DNA from 2 places in the Viridibacillus sp. KH_047 genome. Region 2 is predicted to be linked to the other one. Evidence: a T-box and tRNA genes for the amino acid it is inferred to sense, from the RefSeq annotation. Region 2 holds a T-box; the other holds one or more tRNA genes.
What was found. A T-box is a leader RNA that pairs with one kind of tRNA and senses whether it is charged. The one in region 2 lies ahead of ileS (isoleucine--tRNA ligase), so its partner is inferred to be a tRNA-Ile.
Positions count from the first base shown of each region.

Region 1 (6,612 bases), 1.5 Mb from region 2:
GAGGATGACGGGATCGAACCGCCGACCCCCTGCTTGTAAGGCAGGTGCTCTCCCAGCTGAGCTAATCCTCCGTATAATGTTATAAATGGTGACCCCTACGGGATTCGAACCCGTGTTACCGCCGTGAAAGGGCGGTGTCTTAACCGCTTGACCAAGGGGCCATATAATAAATGATAATGTGTATGGCGGAGAGCAAGGGATTTGAACCCTTGAGACAAGGTTACTCGCCTACACGATTTCCAATCGTGCTCCTTCGGCCACTCGGACAGCTCTCCAAAAATGGCTCCGAAGGTAGGACTCGAACCTACGACCGTCCGGTTAACAGCCGGATGCTCTACCACTGAGCTACTTCGGAATAATATGATCGCCTAGCAACGTCCTACTCTCACAGGGGGAAACCCCCAACTACCATCGGCGCTAAAGAGCTTAACTTCTGTGTTCGACATGGGAACAGGTGTGACCTCTTTGCCATCGTCACTAGACTATTGTATTACCTAAGGACAAGAATAATTATATCATCTTTTTTAAAGTTTAGCAAGTGTTTTTTGCTATTTTAGAAAAGTTTTTTATTATTCTCTCAAAACTGGATAAATTACATTGAAGTTAGTTAAGTAAAATTTGGTTAAGTCCTCGATCTATTAGTATTCGTCAGCTCCGTATGTCGCCACACTTCCACCTCGAACCTATCTACCTCATCGTCTTTGAGGGATCTTACTTACTTGCGTAATGGGAAATCTCATCTTGAGGGGGGCTTCATGCTTAGATGCTTTCAGCACTTATCCCGTCCACACATAGCTACCCAGCGATGCCCTTGGCAGAACAACTGGTACACCAGCGGTGTGTCCATCCCGGTCCTCTCGTACTAAGGACAGCTCCTCTCAAATTTCCTACGCCCACGACGGATAGGGACCGAACTGTCTCACGACGTTCTGAACCCAGCTCGCGTACCGCTTTAATGGGCGAACAGCCCAACCCTTGGGACCGACTACAGCCCCAGGATGCGATGAGCCGACATCGAGGTGCCAAACCTCCCCGTCGATGTGGACTCTTGGGGGAGATAAGCCTGTTATCCCCGGGGTAGCTTTTATCCGTTGAGCGATGGCCCTTCCATGCGGAACCACCGGATCACTAAGCCCGTCTTTCGACCCTGCTCGACTTGTAGGTCTCGCAGTCAAGCTCCCTTATGCCTTTACACTCTACGAATGATTTCCAACCATTCTGAGGGAACCTTTGGGCGCCTCCGTTACTCTTTAGGAGGCGACCGCCCCAGTCAAACTGCCCGCCTGACACTGTCTCCTACCCCGCTAAGGGGCATGGGTTAGAAGTTCAATACATCTAGGGTAGTATCCCACCAACGCCTCCTCCGAAGCTGGCGCTCCGGAATCTCTGGCTCCTACCTATCCTGTACAAGATGTATCAAAATTCAATATCAGGCTACAGTAAAGCTCCACGGGGTCTTTCCGTCCTGTCGCGGGTAACCTGCATCTTCACAGGTACTATAATTTCACCGAGTCTCTCGTTGAGACAGTGCCCAGATCGTTACGCCTTTCGTGCGGGTCGGAACTTACCCGACAAGGAATTTCGCTACCTTAGGACCGTTATAGTTACGGCCGCCGTTTACTGGGGCTTCAATTCGCACCTTCGCTTGCGCTAAGCACTCCTCTTAACCTTCCAGCACCGGGCAGGCGTCAGCCCCTATACGTCACCTTACGGTTTTGCAGAGACCTGTGTTTTTGCTAAACAGTCGCCTGGGCCTATTCACTGCGGCTCTCTCGGGCTTTCACCCTACTAGAGCACCCCTTCTCCCGAAGTTACGGGGTCATTTTGCCGAGTTCCTTAACGAGAGTTCTCTCGCACACCTTAGGATTCTCTCCTCGACTACCTGTGTCGGTTTGCGGTACGGGCACCTTTTACCTCGCTAGAGGCTTTTCTTGGCAGTGTGAAATCAGGAACTCCGGACATACGTCCTCGTCATCACAGCTCAACGTTATAGAAATGGGATTTGCCTCATTTCACGCCTCACTGCTTGAACATGCATAACCAACAGCATGCTTACCCTATCCTACTGCGTCCCCCCATTGCTCAAATGGTAAATAGGTGGTACAGGAATATCAACCTGTTGTCCATCGCCTACGCCTATCGGCCTCGGCTTAGGTCCCGACTAACCCTGAGCGGACGAGCCTTCCTCAGGAAACCTTAGTCATTCGGTGGACGGGATTCTCACCCGTCTTTCGCTACTCATACCGGCATTCTCACTTCTAAGCGCTCCACCAGTCCTTCCGGTCTGACTTCACAGCACTTAGAACGCTCTCCTACCACGGACATCTAAGATGTCCATCCACAGCTTCGGTGAATTGTTTAGCCCCGATACATTTTCGGCGCAGCGTCACTCGACCAGTGAGCTATTACGCACTCTTTAAATGATGGCTGCTTCTGAGCCAACATCCTGGTTGTCTAAGCAACGTCACATCCTTTTCCACTTAACAATTACTTTGGGACCTTAGCTGGTGGTCTGGGCTGTTTCCCTTTTGACTACGGATCTTATCACTCGCAGTCTGACTCCCGTGCATAAATCACTGGCATTCGGAGTTTGTCTGAATTCGGTAATCCGGGATGGACCCCTAGTTCAAACAGTGCTCTACCTCCAGGATTCTCTATCACGAGGCTAGCCCTAAAGCTATTTCGGAGAGAACCAGCTATCTCCAGGTTCGATTGGAATTTCTCCGCTACCCACACCTCATCCCCGCACTTTTCAACGTACGTGGGTTCGGGCCTCCAGTAAGTGTTACCTTACCTTCACCCTGGACATGGGTAGATCACCTGGTTTCGGGTCTACAACCACATACTCATTCGCCCTATTCAGACTCGCTTTCGCTACGGCTCCGTCTTCTAAAACTTAACCTCGCATGTAATCGTAACTCGCCGGTTCATTCTACAAAAGGCACGCTATCACCCATTAACGGGCTCTAACTACTTGTAGGCACATGGTTTCAGGATCTATTTCACTCCCCTTCCGGGGTGCTTTTCACCTTTCCCTCACGGTACTGGTTCACTATCGGTCACTAGGTAGTATTTAGCCTTGGGAGATGGTCCTCCCAGATTCCGACGGAATTTCACGTGTTCCGCCGTACTCAGGATACACTCAAGAGAGAATGAACTTTCAACTACAGGGCTGTTACCTGCTCTGGCGGGCCTTTCCAGACCGCTTCATTTAACTCATTCCTTTGTAACTCCATATAGAGTGTCCTACAACCCCAAGAGGCAAGCCTCTTGGTTTGGGCTATTCCCGTTTCGCTCGCCGCTACTCAGGGAATCGATTTTTCTTTCTCTTCCTCCAGGTACTTAGATGTTTCAGTTCCCTGGGTCTGCCATCAAGACGCTATGTATTCACGTCAAGATACTGCTCCATTACGAACAGTGGGTTCCCCCATTCGGAAATCTCCGGATCAAAGCTCACTTACAGCTCCCCGAAGCATATCGGTGTTAGTGCCGTCCTTCTTCGGCTCCTAGTGCCAAGGCATCCGCCATGCGCCCTTAATAACTTAACCTAAAAGTTAGTTATTAAGCCTAAAAAACTTAATAATAAAAAATGTGTTACTTAATTTGCTTCAATGTCGTTTTATCCAGTTTTCAAAGAACAATATTGGTGGAGCCTAGCGGGATCGAACCGCTGACCTCCTGCGTGCAAGGCAGGCGCTCTCCCAGCTGAGCTAAGGCCCCAAAAAGAGAAAATATGGTGGGCCTAAATGGACTCGAACCATCGACCTCACGCTTATCAGGCGTGCGCTCTAACCAGCTGAGCTATAGGCCCCTTTTAGGAAAATATATAATTGAAGTATAAACCTTCAAAACTGAACGCAAGACGTTAATCGACAGATCCAAGATCTGTTTCCGTAATAATCCTTAGAAAGGAGGTGATCCAGCCGCACCTTCCGATACGGCTACCTTGTTACGACTTCACCCCAATCATCTATCCCACCTTCGGCGGCTGGCTCCATAAAGGTTACCTCACCGACTTCGGGTGTTACAAACTCTCGTGGTGTGACGGGCGGTGTGTACAAGGCCCGGGAACGTATTCACCGTGGCATGCTGATCCACGATTACTAGCGATTCCGGCTTCATGTAGGCGAGTTGCAGCCTACAATCCGAACTGAGAACGATTTTATGAGATTAGCATACCCTCGCGAGTTAGCGACTCTTTGTATCGTCCATTGTAGCACGTGTGTAGCCCAGGTCATAAGGGGCATGATGATTTGACGTCATCCCCACCTTCCTCCGGTTTGTCACCGGCAGTCACCTTAGAGTGCCCAACTTAATGATGGCAACTAAGATCAAGGGTTGCGCTCGTTGCGGGACTTAACCCAACATCTCACGACACGAGCTGACGACAACCATGCACCACCTGTCACCAATGTCCCCGAAGGGAAAACTCTATCTCTAGAGCGGTCATTGGGATGTCAAGACCTGGTAAGGTTCTTCGCGTTGCTTCGAATTAAACCACATGCTCCACCGCTTGTGCGGGCCCCCGTCAATTCCTTTGAGTTTCAACCTTGCGGCCGTACTCCCCAGGCGGAGTGCTTAATGCGTTAGCTGCAGCACTAAGGGGCGGAAACCCCCTAACACTTAGCACTCATCGTTTACGGCGTGGACTACCAGGGTATCTAATCCTGTTTGCTCCCCACGCTTTCGCGCCTCAGTGTCAGTTACAGACCAGAAAGTCGCCTTCGCCACTGGTGTTCCTCCAAATCTCTACGCATTTCACCGCTACACTTGGAATTCCACTTTCCTCTTCTGCACTCAAGTCTCCCAGTTTCCAATGACCCTCCACGGTTGAGCCGTGGGCTTTCACATCAGACTTAAGAAACCACCTGCGCGCGCTTTACGCCCAATAAATCCGGACAACGCTTGCCACCTACGTATTACCGCGGCTGCTGGCACGTAGTTAGCCGTGGCTTTCTAATAAGGTACCGTCAAGGTACGTTCAGTTACTAACGTACTTGTTCTTCCCTTACAACAGAGTTTTACGATCCGAAAACCTTCATCACTCACGCGGCGTTGCTCCATCAGACTTTCGTCCATTGTGGAAGATTCCCTACTGCTGCCTCCCGTAGGAGTTTGGGCCGTGTCTCAGTCCCAATGTGGCCGATCACCCTCTCAGGTCGGCTATGCATCGTTGCCTTGGTAGGCCGTTACCCCACCAACTAGCTAATGCACCGCGGGCCCATCTAGTAGTGACAGCCGAAACCGCCTTTCAGCATTTTGCCATGTGACAAAATGGATTATTCGGTATTAGCCCCGGTTTCCCGGAGTTATCCCAATCTACTAGGTAGGTTGCCCACGTGTTACTCACCCGTCCGCCGCTAAATCAGAAGAAGCAAGCTTCTTCATCATTCGCTCGACTTGCATGTATTAGGCACGCCGCCAGCGTTCGTCCTGAGCCAGGATCAAACTCTCCATAAAAGTAGTTTGAAAGCTCATTAGCTTTGCTAGCGTATCATCCGAAGATGATATCTATTTTTTGTTTTGATCCACCAACAAAGTTGGCGTCCAAAAACATTTATTGATTAACGTCTTGCATGTTCAGTTTTCAAGGTTCATTTTGTTGTTGTCGTTGTTTGTTTCAGCGACTTTAATATCTTAACACCTTTCTTTTTTGATGTCAACAACTTTTTTAAAAAAGTTTTTCGACTGAAAGTTTTAAGTTTTAACAACACGTCTTAGCGACAATTAATATAATACAATAGTGTCGATGCTCATGTCAACACTTTTTCTAAAAAAAATTGAGACGTTTTAAACGCCTCAATTAATATACAACTAATCAACGATTTCTTCAACCTTATAGTCTCTATGATATATGTTATTTCCCTTAGTCTCTACACGCTCTACAGAGATGTAACCTTTATCTATTAAGTATTCGATGAAAACTTCAAGGTTAACTGAATAGTTTTTTAGCTCCTCTTGTTCATGCAATTCTTGAATTGTCCAAAAGTCTTTTTGAGACATTACTTCTATTACATGCGTTGCACCATCTGCAGTACGAGAATGAATAAAGAACTCACTTGCTAAAAATAATAACTCTAAACGTTTATCTAATGATTCTTCACTTGTAATAAGTTCTTCATATAATTTGTAAATGGCTGGATCAATTTGTTTTACTTGCGACCATACTGTAACCTCGGGGTACAGTCCATTATCCATTACAGCAAGACGAGCTAAATGATGCAATGATTCAACTACATGATTATAGGCATCTAAGTAGTTTCTCTCTTCGAAGCATACTTTACCTTCTAAGTATCTTCGTATTAACTTTGCAAACTCGATACCCATTTTTATTTTCCGACCATAAAAAGGGAACTCCTTCAGTTCCTTCTTTAAATTTGAGAGATACTCATTCCGATCAAATAATACTTTTCCAAAGAATAGCCAGTCGACTATCTTCTTATTAGTTCCTACTAATAACCATTTGTTTAACTGCTTCTCAGTAATGATGTGCATAGCAGCTTTTTTATTTTTAAAAGTATAATGTTTTGTAAATACTGGTCGGTCACTTTCTTTCGTTATAATAAGAAGTATCGTATCGAATGTATCTGTTATCGGGCTTACTTCTTCCCT
Region 1 is NZ_CM174479.1:564,264-570,875, reverse strand. It holds tRNA gene AC3IS5_RS02870 (tRNA-Val) at 1-71, opposite strand, end outside; tRNA gene AC3IS5_RS02865 (tRNA-Glu) at 87-161, opposite strand; tRNA gene AC3IS5_RS02860 (tRNA-Ser) at 184-275, opposite strand; tRNA gene AC3IS5_RS02855 (tRNA-Asn) at 281-355, opposite strand; rRNA gene rrf (5S ribosomal RNA) at 367-482, opposite strand; rRNA gene AC3IS5_RS02845 (23S ribosomal RNA) at 619-3,548, opposite strand; tRNA gene AC3IS5_RS02840 (tRNA-Ala) at 3,645-3,720, opposite strand; tRNA gene AC3IS5_RS02835 (tRNA-Ile) at 3,735-3,811, opposite strand; rRNA gene AC3IS5_RS02830 (16S ribosomal RNA) at 3,908-5,460, opposite strand; gene AC3IS5_RS02825 (nucleotidyltransferase-like protein) at 5,815-6,612, opposite strand, start outside.
Region 1: it has a tRNA-Ile gene. The T-box ahead of ileS (isoleucine--tRNA ligase) is inferred to sense a tRNA for this amino acid. The anticodon was not compared.

Region 2 (6,612 bases):
CTTTTGCTTCTTTATGAAAATAATAAAGAATACCGATTATTACAGCTACCGTAACAATTGCAAATAACCAAAATTGTCCCTGTAACATTCCCCATGCTGCTCCGCGATTACGATGCGAAAGAAGTCCAAAATAAGGATCCCATAGCATAATACTTTCACCAAGTTGCATGTTTTTAACGATACTCCATTTTGTTAGTTGATCGATAATTACTACAAAAGCTGCTAGCCCATAATATTTATACACCGCAATATCCTCCGTTTACTCTATATCTTAACCATTTTAACATAATAGTGCTATGAATGAAAAAAACTACTCATAATATACTTCATTTTGCAACAAAAAAGCCCCTTTCAATGAATAATCATTGAAAAAGGCCGCCACTTAAACAGATAAATATAATATTATGTTGTTTCAGATTTCTTTGAATTACTCTTTCCATTCTAAAAAATGAGCAGTCCGATTAAATTATCGGCTGCTCATTTTTTTATTATGCTTCAGTATAGTATTTTTCTACAACATCCGCACAGTTTGCACATAATGTTGGGTGTGATTCACTTTGACCAACTGTTTCAGAAATTGACCAGCAACGTTCACATTTTTCACCTGTAGCTTTTTCTACAAGAACAGCTACGTTATCAACTACAACTGCTTCTGCGGGAGCTTGTGCAGTTTCGCCGCCTACAACGAATTCTGAAACGATATTCAATTGAGCAAAATTAATAGCTTGGTCTGATAGTAAAGCCGTAGTTGCTTCATCTGCAAAGACAGTTACTTTTGCTTCTAATGATTTACCGATTACTTTCGCGTTACGCGCTTCTTCTAAAGCTTTTAAAATTGCATTACGAACAGTGATAATTTGAGCCCATTTCGTGCGTAATGCTTCAAAATCTTCTTGTTCAACAGCTTCTGGCATATCAGTTAATTGAACACTTACTGCCTCTGTGTTATCTAAATACGACCACATTTCATCTGTTGTGTGTGGGATGATTGGAGTTAATAATTTTAATAATGCTTGTAATGTATCATACATAACCGATTGCATTGCACGACGGTCTGCATTATCTTGACCTTCGATATATACAACGTCTTTTGCAATATCTAAGTAGAATGAGCTTAACTCAGTTGCTACGAAGTTGTTGATTGTGTGATATACGCTTGCAAATTCATAGTTATCATAATGCGTGCGTACAGCTTTAATCACATCTTGTAATTTCATGTACATATAGCGATCTACTTCACGAAGATCTGCATATGCTACACGATCTGTTTCAGGATTGAAGTCACTCACATTACCATGTAGGAATCGAAGCGTATTACGAATTTTACGGTATACTTCAGAAACTTGCTTCATGATGTCCATAGAAATACGAACGTCAGCTGTGTAGTCTACTGATGCTACCCATAAACGTAGAATATCGCCACCGTATTGGTTCATTACTTTGATAGGAGCGATAATATTCCCGATAGATTTACTCATTTTGCGACCTTCGCCATCTAATACGAAACCGTGAGAAAGTAAACCTTTATACGGCGCATGTCCGTTTATAGCAACACTTGTAATAAGTGAAGAGTTAAACCATCCACGGTATTGGTCAGAGCCTTCTAAATAAAGGTCTGCAGGGTAACGTAATTCTGGGCGTTCTTGTAATACACCTTGGTGTGTCGAACCTGAGTCAAACCAAACGTCCATAATGTCGGTTTCTTTAGTGAATTCGCCATTTGGGCTACCTGGATGAGTGAAACCTGCTGGTAATAAATCTTTCGCTTCACGTTCGAACCAAATGTTAGAACCGTGTTCTTTGAATAGATTTGCAACATGCTCAATTGTCTCTTCAGTGATGATTGGTTCATCATTCTCAGCATAAAATACTGGAATTGGAACACCCCAAGCACGTTGACGAGAAATACACCAATCCCCGCGGTCACGAATCATATTGAATAGACGTGTTTCACCCCATGAAGGTGTAAAGTTTGTATCACGTATTGCTTGTAACAATTCGGGACGGAATGCTTCAATTGATGCAAACCACTGTGCAGTTGCACGATAAATAACTGGTTTTTTTGTACGCCAGTCATGTGGATATGAGTGCGAGAAGAATGAAAGTTTTAGTAATGCTCCTTTTTCTTCTAATGCTTTTGTAATTTCTTTATTGGCATCATTATAGAACAATCCTTCAAAGCCAGGAGCCTCTTCAGTTAATACACCACGGTTATTAACTGGGCTTAAAATACCAATATCGTATTTTTTACCTATGTTAAAGTCGTCTTCACCATGTCCAGGAGCTGTATGAACACAACCAGTACCGGCGTCAAGTGTTACGTGATCACCGCACATAATAAATGAATCACGGCCGTATATAGGGTGAGCTGCTACAACGTATTCTAAATCTTGTCCAGCGATTTCACGGTCAATTTCGTAGTTTTCCCATTCTAACGTTTCTGCTACTTTTTCAAGTAAACCTTTAGCGATGATAAATTTCTTATCAGCTACTTTTACTACAGCATATGTGAATTCTGGATTCACGGAAATACCTAAGTTAGCAGGAATTGTCCACGGTGTTGTCGTCCAGATGATAAAGCTTTCGTCAGTATTAACTACACCTTTACCGTCTTTTACACCAAATGCAACATAGATAGATGGCGATTTGATATCTTGGTATTCGATTTCTGCTTCAGCTAATGCTGATTCACTTGAAGGAGACCAGTAAACTGGTTTTAAGCCTTTATAGATATAACCTTTTTTTGCCATTTCACCGAAGACTTTAATTTGACGCGCTTCGAATTTAGGTTGTAATGTGATATAGGGATTATCCCAATCACCACGTACACCGATACGTTTGAATTGAGTTCGTTGACGATCAACTTGCTCGTAAGCATACTCTTCACAAAGTTTACGGAATTCCGCAGTAGTCATTTCTTTGCGTTTTACACCTTTGTTAGCTAATGCTTGCTCGATTGGTAGACCATGCGTATCCCAACCTGGTACATAAGGAACGAAGTAACCAGTCATTGAACGATGACGATTAACCATATCTTTTAATACTTTGTTTAATGCATGACCCATATGAAGGTCACCATTTGCGTACGGAGGACCATCATGTAAGATGAATGCTGGGCGATCTTTTGTACGTTCTAGCACCAACGCATTGATGTCCATCTCTTCCCATTTTTCTTGAATTTTCGGTTCATTAGCCGGCAAATTTCCTCGCATCGGGAAATCTGTTTTCGGCATTAATAACGTATCTTTATATTCCATATAAATCCTCCTCTTTTTTATGCAAATAAAAAACTCCTCATCCCAAAAAAGGGACGAGGAGGAATTATCTCGCGGTACCACCCTAATTGCGTATATAAAATAATACGCCTCTTAGACACCGTAACGTGGTGTGAGCCGAGATTACTTACTGTTTTTGTTCAGTAATCTAGTTCCAGAGTGATTTTCTTCCTTGAGTGTTTAGTCCGAGCTTACACCGTCCTCAGATCGCTTTTACATCACTCAAAAAATACTGTCTCCATCATAACTTTTTCTTTGATATGTTGACATTATAGAAAACAGAAAGCATTCAGTCAAGTATCGTTTACTCTACCGGTGTATCCAAGCGCTCTAATTCTGTTGAATCAATTTCATATTCCAATAAATGATCCCAATCATCTGATTCAATCAAATCTAATTGTGCTTCAACAATCATTTTGAAACGATTACGGAATACTTTAGATTGTTTTTTCAACTCTTCAATTTCTAGTGCAATACGACGTGCTTTTGATAGAGCTTCATTAACAATACGATCTGCATTTTTCTCAGCTTCTTTAACGATTAATTTTGCTTCTTTCGTAGAATTACGTCTCACTTCTTCAGCAGCTTCTTGTGCTATGACAATGGATTTTTGAAGAGTTGATTCAATTGAATTATAGTGACCAATTTGCTCATTTGAAGTTAGTAATTTGCTTTCTAACTCTTTTTTCTCTTTTAAAACAACTTCATAGTCTTTTATGATTTGCATTAAAAACTCATTGACTTCATCTTCATTGTAACCTCTAAAACCACGGGTAAACTCTTTATTATGTATATCAACAGGCGATAACGGCATTTTCTACACTCTCCCTTATAGCATAATATATATTGTAAACTATTATACAGGTCATTAATGGTAAGTACATCGAAAAAACAACAAATTTAATGAAATTGTTATGATTTTCTTTCCATACGACCAATATTAATGCGGATTTTATCTTTTTTTGTTCTTCCTTCAATAGCTCTTATCATAAATCTTCCAAATCCTCGAATCGATAATAAATCGAGTTCATGCAATTCAAAAGATATATTTTCTCTGATAGTAAAGTTAACCTTCACTTTTCCACTATTAATAAGCGCTGCTGATTTCTGACGAGATATATTAAATACAGAAGCAATAACCGTATCTAAACGTATCGAACTCACTGTCATCATTTCATCCGTCCAGACTTCTTCATTCGGTAGTAACATTTCAGTTGAATCTAGCGCTTCTACATATACTTTTACCTTACCAATTGAAGTGAGATTAGCTCTTACATAATCTTCTACTTCAGAAGCAATAGCGAATTGGGCTGTAGAGTTGTCTAATCTGATATCCCCAAATTTCTCTCGTCCTAAACCAAGTGACAATAACGCCCCTAGAACATCTGGATGCTCAAGTTGAACAAACTTAGAAGGATAGCGCAAATGAAATACCGTGATTTGATAGTCCTCTTCGACTGGTTCAAAATAGGAAGGGTATATAAGAATCCTTCTGCGCTCAGCTTCATCAAATGCACCATAATACGCCATTACAATATCGCCCTGATGTCCAATGATTGACTGGACAATAAATCGTTGACGTGGATCTAGGAAATCCGTTAACTTTGGCGCATAGCGATCTTCTACTTCCATACGCCAGCCACTAACTTGATCAATAAATTCACGCTCTTCTGGTCGGAAATGCTGGAATATCTCTTCCATAGTCCCCCTCCTTTCTTAATAAAAAAACCCCACATTCATATTGTGGGGAATAGTAACATTGACTAAAATACTAGAGTAAAAATCCATTAAATAAACTTATTACTCCTTGATTTGCCAAATTCAATACAAATAATGCGACGATTGGTGAAATATCAATCATACCTAATGGTGGAATAAAACGTCTAAATAACTCTAAATACGGGTCACAAATTTTACCTAAAATTTGTCCAAATTTAGACTCATACGCTGCTGGAACCCACGACATCAAAATATAAATGATTAGCGCAATTGAATAATAGAAAAACAATTTTGAAATGATAGTACCTACTATATACATAAATTAATAAACTCCTCAGTTTGATCAGTCTTCATAATAATATTCAGAAATATTACCGTCAACTTCTACATTATCTGGTGTGCATAAGAATATGTCCGTCCCAATACGTTTTATATCTCCACCCAGTGCACATATTGTACCACTCAAGAAGTCAATAATACGAATACCTTGCTCTTTATCAATACGCTGTAGATTTACAACGACTGCACGCTTACTTTTTAAATGTTCAGCAATATCTTGAGCTTCTGCATAGACACGAGGTTCAGCTAAGACAACCTTAGAAGATTTTTGTGTAATACTTACTAAATTAGGCGTATTTGTATGTTCAGTTGTCACATTCCGTCGCTCCTTGTTGCTTACTTTTTTAACTGCAGGTTGACTTACTGCAGCTTGATGAACAGGTTGTGACATGACTCTTTGTTGGCGTTGCTGTTGCTGTTGCTGTTGCTGTTGTAATTGTTGCGGTTGCGGTTGCGATTGCTCATAATAGTCTTCATCATCTTCTTCTAGTAAAAAAAAGTTCTTAATTTTATCCTTCATGCTCATTAAGAATCCCTTCTTTCGTTGCCAACTAGAGCCGTACCAATTCGAACATACGTTGCACCCTCTTCGACAGCGATTTCATAGTCATTTGACATTCCCATCGATAAATCGTGACATGGTGCATGAGCATATCCGTTATTTTCGACTTCCAATTGTAGCTTTTTAAGTTTTTTAAAAACGTTGCGAACTACTTCTAAATCTTCTGTATTTGGGGCCATTGTCATTAAACCCACTACTCGAATACGAGAATATTGCGATAGTTGCTCTATAAACGGTATGACTTCTTCTGGTTGTAGACCATGCTTTGATTCTTCACCTGAGACATTTACTTGTACAAAACAATTCACACTACATGTTGCTCGTTTTTCAATTTCTTCTGCTAAACTAATACGATCTAAGGAGTGTAAATAATCAATTTTATCAATGACTTGTTTTACTTTACGTGTTTGCATCGAGCCGATATAATGCCATACAGCACGTTCTGTAATTGTTTTTCTTTTTTCTAACAAGCCTTCTGGACGATTTTCGCCCAATTGATTTAATCCTGCATCAAGCGCTTCAATAGCTCGTTCAGTAGACACTTGCTTCGTAACTGCGATAATTGATACATCTGCTACTTGTCTACCTACCCTGTTTGCTGCTTTTTCAATCTTTAGCTGAATTTCTTCTAAGTTATTTATAATTAACGTCATTTTATTCCCATCTTTTCAAAGATACTTGTTACCTTATTGTACCAAGCTACGCATGAATTATCAA
Region 2 is NZ_CM174479.1:3,267,526-3,274,137, forward strand. It holds gene lspA (signal peptidase II) at 1-244, opposite strand, end outside; gene ileS (isoleucine--tRNA ligase) at 489-3,257, opposite strand; T-box leader at 3,304-3,529, opposite strand; gene AC3IS5_RS16145 (DivIVA domain-containing protein) at 3,580-4,089, opposite strand; gene AC3IS5_RS16150 (YlmH family RNA-binding protein) at 4,188-4,976, opposite strand; gene AC3IS5_RS16155 (YggT family protein) at 5,047-5,313, opposite strand; gene AC3IS5_RS16160 (cell division protein SepF) at 5,338-5,859, opposite strand; gene AC3IS5_RS16165 (YggS family pyridoxal phosphate-dependent enzyme) at 5,859-6,548, opposite strand.